3 linked regions of the Bacillus pumilus genome follow. Each later gene encodes a partner of the first gene's protein in a complex. Links are inferred from orthologs where the notes say so. Each region holds a gene or a part of one and is shown in the gene's direction. Other genes may lie near its edges. The genes, in order: pfkA, pnp and rny.

Evidence for each region.
Region 2: pfkA (region 1) and pnp share a complex: the UniProt entries of both Bacillus subtilis proteins name them as parts of the possible RNA degradosome complex. The link is inferred for Bacillus pumilus from one-to-one orthologs.
Region 3: pfkA (region 1) and rny share a complex: the UniProt entries of both Bacillus subtilis proteins name them as parts of the possible RNA degradosome complex. The link is inferred for Bacillus pumilus from one-to-one orthologs.

What each region holds. Positions count from the first base shown.
Region 1 is NZ_CP047089.1:1,436,954-1,439,975, forward strand. What follows is about bases 108-2,966. They hold pfkA (6-phosphofructokinase), read left to right. Parts: upstream 108-986; coding sequence 987-1,946; downstream 1,947-2,966. Other genes in these bases: accA (acetyl-CoA carboxylase carboxyl transferase subunit alpha), read left to right, coding at 108-645; pyk (pyruvate kinase), read left to right, coding at 1,974-2,966. In the rest of the region: more of accA, read left to right, coding at 1-107; more of pyk, read left to right, coding at 2,967-3,022. UniProt on the Bacillus subtilis protein: Catalyzes the phosphorylation of D-fructose 6-phosphate to fructose 1,6-bisphosphate by ATP, the first committing step of glycolysis.
Region 2 is NZ_CP047089.1:1,754,456-1,757,510, reverse strand. The notes cover bases 1-2,892. They hold pnp (polyribonucleotide nucleotidyltransferase), read left to right. Parts: upstream 1-333; coding sequence 334-2,451; downstream 2,452-2,892. Other genes in these bases: GPS65_RS08485 (polysaccharide deacetylase family protein), read left to right, coding at 2,626-2,892; rpsO (30S ribosomal protein S15), read left to right, coding at 1-153. Also shown: more of GPS65_RS08485, read left to right, coding at 2,893-3,055. UniProt on the Bacillus subtilis protein: Involved in mRNA degradation. Catalyzes the phosphorolysis of single-stranded polyribonucleotides processively in the 3'- to 5'-direction. Necessary for competence development in Bacillus subtilis.
Region 3 is NZ_CP047089.1:1,718,951-1,721,993, reverse strand. Bases 130-3,009 are described here. They hold rny (ribonuclease Y), read left to right. Parts: upstream 130-728; coding sequence 729-2,291; downstream 2,292-3,009. Other genes in these bases: GPS65_RS08340 (TIGR00282 family metallophosphoesterase), read left to right, coding at 2,379-3,009; GPS65_RS08350 (serine hydrolase domain-containing protein), read left to right, coding at 130-495. Also shown: more of GPS65_RS08350, read left to right, coding at 1-129; more of GPS65_RS08340, read left to right, coding at 3,010-3,043. UniProt on the Bacillus subtilis protein: Endoribonuclease that initiates mRNA decay. Initiates the decay of all SAM-dependent riboswitches, such as yitJ riboswitch. Involved in processing of the gapA operon mRNA, it cleaves between cggR and gapA.

The sequences.
Region 1 (3,022 bases):
ATTGGCCATCAGCGCGGTAAAGATACAAAAGAAAACTTGCGCCGTAATTTCGGAATGCCTCATCCAGAAGGCTACCGTAAAGCGCTGCGCTTGATGAAACAAGCAGATAAATTTAATCGTCCGATCATTTGCTTTATTGATACAAAAGGAGCTTATCCTGGTAAAGCAGCTGAAGAACGTGGGCAAAGTGAAGCAATTGCGAAAAACCTATTCGAAATGGCAGGACTTCGTGTACCGGTTGTCTGTATTGTCATTGGAGAAGGCGGAAGTGGCGGCGCACTAGGCTTAGGCGTAGGAAACCACCTATACATGCTAGAGAATTCAACGTATTCAGTGATTTCACCTGAAGGTGCAGCAGCACTGCTCTGGAAGGACTCATCACTTGCGAAAAAAGCTGCAGAATCAATGAAGATTACGGCTCCAGACCTAAAAGAATTAGATATTATAGATGATGTTATTAAAGAAGTGCAAGGTGGAGCACATCGAGACGTGAAACAACAAGCAGCCTACATTGAAACAACATTAAAACAGTCACTTACATCTTTGCTCAAACTAACACCTGAAGAACTAGTCGAACAAAGATATCAAAAATACAAAGCAATCGGGAAAGTATCGGTTGAAAATCAATATATTGGGGTAAACTAAATAAACGTACAGCCTTTTTGGCTGGCGTTTATTTTTTTCATCTTTTTTCATGAAAACCGTCCTCATGTAAGCGCTATTTGAAAATAATTTTCTTTTGTTTTCATAAAGTTTAAAACGTCTGAAAACCTTGATGCGGTGGGCTTTTGAGGAATGGACCCTCCTCGTTTTTGAAAGAATTGCTTTCATGACTTTCTTAACTTTTGTTTAAAAACGGTTTATTTAATTGTATAATAAGGACGGTTTTAGAAATACAAATTGAAAACATCCTGTTTTGCTCATGATTGTTTTCAAGCAGTGGAAATGGTATGTTTAATTCATATATGGTCTCTGAGGTGAAAAAGATGAAGCGTATAGGAGTTTTAACGAGCGGTGGGGATTCCCCAGGAATGAATGCAGCTGTGCGCGCAGTTGTAAGGAAAGCAATTTACCATAATGTTGAAGTTTACGGTATTTATAATGGATATTCAGGTCTAATTAACGGTAAAATTGAGAAACTTGAAATAGGTTCAGTTGGCGATATCATTCATCGTGGAGGAACAAAACTTTACACGGCAAGATGCCCTGAATTCAAGACAGTTGAAGGTCGTGAAAAAGGCATTGAGAACTTAAAAAAATTCGGTATTGAAGGACTTGTTGTGATCGGCGGAGACGGTTCATTCATGGGAGCGAAGAAATTAACGGAGCTCGGTTTTCCATGTGTAGGTGTCCCAGGTACAATCGACAACGATATCCCAGGTACTGATTTCACTATTGGCTTTGATACAGCACTGAATACAGTCATTGACGCCATTGATAAAATTCGTGATACAGCCACATCTCATGAACGTACATACGTAGTGGAAGTAATGGGAAGACATGCTGGTGATATTGCTCTTTGGTCAGGTCTTGCAGGCGGAGCCGAATCGATTTTGATTCCTGAAGCAGACTATGACATGGATGAAATTATTGCGAGATTAAGAAGAGGGCACGAGCGCGGCAAGAAGCACAGTATCATCATCGTCGCAGAAGGCGTAGGCAGCGGTGTTGAATTTGGTAAGCGGATTGAAGAGGAGACAAGCCTTGAAACCCGTGTATCTGTTTTAGGACATATTCAGCGCGGAGGTTCTCCAAGTGCGTTTGACCGAGTACTCGCAAGCCGTTTAGGAGCATACGCAGTAGAACTTCTTCTTGAAGGAAAAGGCGGACGCTGTGTAGGTATTTTAAGCAACGAACTCGTTCACCACGATATTTTAGATATCTTAGATAAAAAACATACAGTCGATCAAAATATGTACCGACTTTCACAAGAGCTCTCTATATAAATCGAGAAGACCTTAGGAGGAACAGTAATGAGAAAGACAAAAATCGTTTGTACAATCGGTCCAGCAAGTGAAACCATTGAAAAGCTGACTGAATTGATTGAAGCAGGAATGAATGTAGCCAGACTAAACTTCTCTCATGGAGATTTTGAAGAGCATGGTGCACGCATCGAAAACATTCGTAAAGCAGGGAAAACATTAGGCAAGGACATTGCGATCCTTCTTGATACAAAAGGTCCAGAGATCCGTACACGTACAGTTGAAAACGGCTCAATTGAGCTAGTCGCTGGTGCAGATCTCATCGTAAGTATGGAAGACATTGTTGGAAATACGGAAAAAATTAGTGTGACATATGAAGATTTGATCCATGATGTAGAAGTGGGTTCAACAATCCTTTTAGATGATGGTCTCATTGGTTTAGAAGTGAAAGAACTGAACATGGATCAGAAAGAAATCGTCACAAAGGTCATGAATACTGGCACGCTCAAAAACAAAAAAGGTGTAAACGTACCAGGTGTAAGTGTGAACTTGCCAGGTATTACAGAAAAAGATGCCAATGATATTCTGTTCGGAATTGAACAAGGCGTTGATTTCATCGCAGCTTCTTTTGTGAGACGAGCTTCTGATGTTCTTGAAATTCGTGAGCTTCTTGAAAAGAATAATGCGGCTGACATTCAAATCATCCCTAAGATTGAAAACCAAGAGGGTGTTGATAACATTGATGAAATCCTTGAGGTATCAGACGGTTTGATGGTTGCGCGTGGAGATCTTGGTGTAGAGATCCCAGCAGAAGAAGTACCGCTTGTTCAAAAAATGCTCATCAAAAAATGCAATCGCTTGGGCAAACCTGTCATCACAGCAACCCAAATGCTTGATAGCATGCAGCGTAATCCTCGTCCAACTCGTGCGGAAGCAAGTGACGTGGCAAATGCTATTTTTGATGGCACAGATGCGATTATGCTTTCTGGTGAAACAGCAGCAGGAACGTATCCAGTGGAAGCTGTACAAACAATGCATAACATTGCATCACGTTCAGAAGATGCACTCAACTATAAAGCCATTCTTTCTCGCAGAAGCGA
Region 2 (3,055 bases), 320 kb from region 1 along the record:
AACGAGCATTTACGTACTCATAAGAAAGATCACCACTCACGTCGCGGTCTTTTGAAAATGGTAGGTAGACGTCGTAATCTTCTTACGTATCTACGTAATAAAGACGTAACTCGTTACCGTGAGTTAATTAACAAACTAGGCTTACGTCGATAATCGTAAAAAGCGGGAGGATTCCCGCTTTTTTATCGTATAATCACTAATATTTTATGGTTAAAATGTTGAAAGAATGGCAAAACCCTTCTACATACACCTTTCACATTGATATGTGAAAATCATTTTGTTCATAATAAGAATTAACTAAAATTTCAAGATAAGAGAGGAGTTTTTCTCAGAATGGGACAAGAGAAACATGTCTTCACCATAGACTGGGCTGGACGTCAACTGACAGTTGAAACTGGCCAGCTTGCAAAGCAAGCAAACGGAGCGGTCCTCGTACGCTACGGAGATACAGCTGTACTTAGCTCAGCAACAGCTTCTAAAGAACCAAAACCACTTGATTTCTTCCCGCTCACTGTGAACTACGAAGAAAGATTATACGCAGTAGGTAAAATTCCTGGTGGCTTCATTAAAAGAGAAGGCCGTCCAAGTGAAAAAGCGATCCTTGCGAGCCGCTTAATTGATAGACCAATCCGTCCATTATTTGCAGATGGATTTAGAAACGAAGTACAAGTGATTAGTATCGTTATGAGTGTGGATCAAGATTGTTCATCTGAAATGGCTGCAATGTTTGGCTCATCATTAGCATTATGTGTGTCTGACATTCCATTTGAGGGACCAATCGCCGGCGTTACAGTAGGACGAGTTGATGGAAAGTTTATCATCAATCCAAATGTAGAACAGCTTGAACAAAGTGACATCAACCTTGTAGTCGCTGGAACAAAAGATGCGATCAACATGGTCGAAGCTGGTGCTGATGAAGTACCAGAAGAAACAATGCTTGAAGCGATCATGTATGGTCACCAAGAGATCAAACGTTTAATCGAATTCCAAGAGGAAATTGTCAAAGCAGTCGGTAAAGCAAAGATCGATATTCCTTTATATGAAGTAGATCAAACGTTAGCAGATGAAGTCAAGGCACTTGCTGAAACAGACCTGCTGAAAGCGATTCAAGTACATGAGAAGCATGCACGTGAAGATGCAATCAGTGCTGTGAAAAAAGCTGTGGTTGAGAAATTTGAAGAAGAAGATCGCGACGAAGCGACGATTAAACAAGCGAAAGATGTATTAAACAAGCTTGTCAAAAATGAAGTTCGTCGTCTGATCACTGAAGAGAAAGTACGTCCAGATGGACGCGGTGTAGATCAAATCCGGCCACTTTCTTCAGAAGTAGGACTTCTGCCAAGAACGCACGGTTCAGGTCTATTTACAAGAGGACAAACACAGGCGCTTAGTATTTGTACATTAGGTGCACTTGGCGATGTGCAAATTCTTGACGGTTTAGGCGTTGAAGAATCAAAACGCTTCATGCACCATTACAACTTCCCGCAATTCAGTGTTGGTGAGACAGGTCCAATGCGTGGCCCAGGCCGACGTGAAATTGGACATGGAGCGCTAGGTGAACGAGCATTAGAACCAGTGATTCCATCTGAAAAAGATTTCCCTTATACGGTTCGCCTTGTGTCTGAGGTACTAGAATCAAACGGATCTACTTCACAAGCAAGTATTTGCGCAAGCACACTTGCGATGATGGATGCGGGTGTTCCAATTAAAGCACCAGTTGCAGGGATTGCAATGGGACTTGTGAAATCTGGTGAATACTACACAGTGCTGACAGACATTCAAGGAATGGAAGATGCACTTGGCGATATGGACTTTAAAGTGGCAGGTACATCAAAAGGTGTAACTGCACTTCAAATGGATATCAAAATTGATGGTCTATCAAAAGACATCTTGGAAGAAGCTCTCCAACAAGCGAAAAAAGGAAGAATGGAAATTTTAGATAGCATGCTATCAACGATTCCTACTTCTAGAGGAGAATTGTCTCGTTATGCACCAAAAATCTTAACGATGAAAATCAATCCTGATAAAATTCGCGATGTCATCGGACCAAGCGGTAAACAAATCAATAAAATCATCGAAGATACCGGTGTGAAAATTGATATTGAACAAGATGGTACAATCTTTATCTCTTCTACAGAAGAAGACATGAATCAAAAAGCGAAGAAAATCATTGAAGATCTTGTGAGAGAAGTTGAAGTAGGACAACTTTACTTAGGTAAAGTAAAACGCATTGAAAAATTCGGTGCTTTCCTTGAAATCTTCAGCGGCAAAGATGGACTTGTTCATATTTCTGAACTTGCGCTTGATCGTGTAGGCAAAGTAGAAGATGTTGTGAAAATTGGCGATGAATTACTTGTCAAAGTCACTGAAATCGATAAACAAGGCCGTGTGAACCTTTCTCGCAAAGCTGTTTTACGTGAAGAAAAGGAAAAAGAAGAAAAACAGTCTTAATGAAATATATGAGAAGCCAGGTATCCGTACCAGGCTTCTTTCTTTTCTTGCGCTAACTATAGTTCTAGCTTGTTTCTCCCCATCATAATTTGTGGTAAAGGGGAGGGACAACCATTGAAAAAAACGTTACCATTCATTGTGTTTGTATTTTTACTGCTCGTGTCATATCAAACAATGAAGCAGCCGGCTGCTGTTACATATATTGAATCAATGAAAGAGCATGCTGAGGTTGCATCTGTTTCAAAAGATATTTTATATCAAGAGATTGAATCGAAGTCTTCTGACTATGAAGTGAAGGCGCAAAATGCTAAGATTGATAAAGTGTGGAAAAAGATGCCTGGTCTAAATGGACAGACGGTCAATATCGATGCCTCTTATGAAAAAATGAAAAAGCATGGGTCATTTGATGAAAAGCTGCTTGTTTTCAATGAAACAAAACCTTCTATTCATTTACATGAACTTGGTGCTGAGCCTATTTACAAGGGACATCCAGACAAAAAAATGAATGCTTTCCTCATTAACGTGGCTTGGGGTGACGAGCATTTAATCAAGATGTTAAAGACACTGGAAAAGCATCAAGTGAAGGCGACCTTTTTCTTAGAGG
Region 3 (3,043 bases), 280 kb from region 1 along the record:
ATTGTTGCTGAAGTAAGCGGTGAGTCCTATGAACAGTATATAACGAATCATATTTTTAAACCGGCGGGAATGACGCATGCAGGCTTTTACAAAACATATGAAAAAGAACCTTATCCTGCTGTTGGATATAAGTTGAAAGGCAGTAAAGCGATTACACCGTATATGCCTGATCTATCTCAGCTGTATGGTGCTGGAGATATTTATATGAGTGCTATAGATATGTACAAATTTGACCAAGCACTGATAGACGGCAAACTGTATTCGCAGAAGAGCTATAAAAAGATGTTTACGCCAGGAAGTAGCTCCACATACGGTATGGGATTCTACATTGCTCCCGGTAGCTATTCAAACCATGGTGTCATGCCGGGCTTCAACAATTTGAACAGCTTTAGCAAATCTGGACAAACCATCGTTGTTTTGTTCTCAAACATTCAAAATAACACTAAATTGGGTCAAGTGAACAATAAAGTATACCAGCTGCTGAATCAAGAATAATTCTGATCTGCTTTTGCAAACGCTAAGATGGCAAGCTTGACAAGTATTTCCGACACAATTACAATGGGAATGTATCACTTGTTTTTCTTAACATGATTGATAACTAATTTAAACTTGACAAGGGCAGTGAGGATCTCATTCCCTGTGAAGGCCCTGTATGTTGAGACACAAAACAATGTACATGCCGACACTTTATTTGTAAAACCAAGTTCATAGCAAGAGGAGGTGAAAATATGTCGCCTACGATGTTTACGATCATCTCCATTTTGCTGAGCCTAATCTGTTTAGTTGTTGGCTACTTTGTTCGTAAAACCATTGCAGAAGCAAAAATATCCGGCGCAAGAAACATGGCCGAACAAATTGTTGAGGATGCAAAGCGTGATGCGGAAGCATTGAAGAAAGAAGCGCTCTTGGAAGCGAAAGATGAAATTCATTCCTTTCGTGTAGAGGCGGAGCAAGAAGTTCGTGAAAGACGTAATGAGCTTCAAAGACAAGAAAACCGTTTACTTCAAAAAGAGGAAAATCTTGATCGCAAAGATGAATCTTTAGATAAACGGGAGTCCCTGTTGGAGAAGAGAGATCATTCTCTGAATGAACGACAACAACATATTGAAGAGATGGAAAGCAAAGTGGATGATATGATTCGTTTGCAGAAAGCCGAGTTGGAACGTATTTCAAGTTTAACTCGAGATGAAGCGAAACAAATCATTCTGGATCAAGTTGAAAATGAGCTTTCCCACGACATTGCAGTCATGACGAAAGAATCTGAAAACCGAGCGAAAGAAGAGGCTGATAAAAAGGCGAAAAACATTCTTTCACTTGCGTTACAGCGTTGTGCAGCTGATCATGTAGCTGAAACGACGGTATCTGTAGTCAATCTTCCAAATGATGAGATGAAAGGTCGTATTATCGGACGTGAAGGACGAAATATCCGTACGTTAGAAACGTTAACAGGTATTGACTTGATCATAGATGATACACCTGAAGCTGTTATCCTATCGGGCTTTGATCCGATTAGACGTGAAACAGCGAGGATAGCTCTGGACAAGTTAGTCCAGGATGGCCGCATTCATCCTGCACGAATTGAAGAAATGGTGGAAAAATCACGCCGTGAAGTCGATGATTATATCCGTGAGATGGGTGAGCAAACGACATTCGAAGTCGGAGTTCATGGTCTGCATCCGGATCTTATCAAAATTCTCGGTCGCTTAAAATTCCGTACAAGTTATGGACAAAATGTCCTGAAGCATTCAATTGAGGTTGCACATCTTGCAGGTCTCATGGCTTCAGAGCTTGGAGAAGATGCAAAGCTTGCAAAACGAGCAGGTCTTCTGCATGACATTGGAAAAGCCATTGATCATGAAGTAGAAGGAAGCCACGTAGAAATTGGCGTTGAGCTTGCGACGAAATATAAAGAGCATCCTGTTGTCATCAACAGTATTGCCTCTCACCATGGTGACCAAGAACCGACATCTATTATCGCTGTTCTTGTTGCGGCAGCAGATGCATTATCTGCAGCACGCCCTGGTGCAAGAAGTGAGACGCTTGAAAATTACATTCGGAGACTTGAGAAATTAGAAGATATCTCTGAATCTTATGAAGGTGTTGAAAAATCGTTTGCGATACAGGCTGGACGTGAAGTACGTATTATGGTGAAGCCGGATTCAATTAATGATCTTGAAGCTCACCGTCTAGCAAGGGATATTCGTAAGCGGATTGAGGACGAGCTCGATTACCCTGGTCACATTAAAGTGACGGTCATTCGAGAAACTCGCGCAGTAGAGTATGCAAAATAGAGCGGTGCGCTTAGCGCCGCTTTATTTTTTGTGTAAATATGCAACACTGATAAGAAGTCAATTTAAAAGAGGAAGGGTTCAAAGCGCATGAAAATATTATTTGTTGGAGATATTGTCGGTTCACCTGGACGAGACACACTGAAAGAATACTTGCCAAAACTTAAGAAGAAATATCAGCCTCACTTTACCATTGTGAATGGAGAAAATGCTGCTCATGGAAAAGGAATAACTGAAAAAATCTATCATGAGCTGCTGCAAGCAGGAGCTGACGTGCTCACAATGGGCAACCATACATGGGATAAAAGAGACATTTTTGATTTTATCGATGATGCAGCCCACATGGTTCGTCCGGCGAACTTCCCAGAAGGCACACCTGGTAAAGGTCTGACGTTTATCAAAAAACAAGGGAAAGAATTAGCCGTCATCAATCTGCAAGGACGTACTTTTTTACCCCCACTTGACTGCCCATTTCAAAAAGTAGACGAGTTAATTGCGGAAGCATCCAAACGTACTCCGTTCATTTTTATTGATTTTCATGGTGAAGCCACAAGTGAAAAGCTAGCGATGGGCTGGTATACAGACGGCCGTGCATCATGTGTGGTTGGAACGCATACACATGTTCAAACAGCAGATAACCGCGTTTTGCCAAAAGGAACTGCGTATATTTCAGATGTGGGAATGACAGGACCTTATGATGGCATTTTAGGTGTTGATCGGGAGACAATTATTAAACGATTCAAAACAAGTCTTCC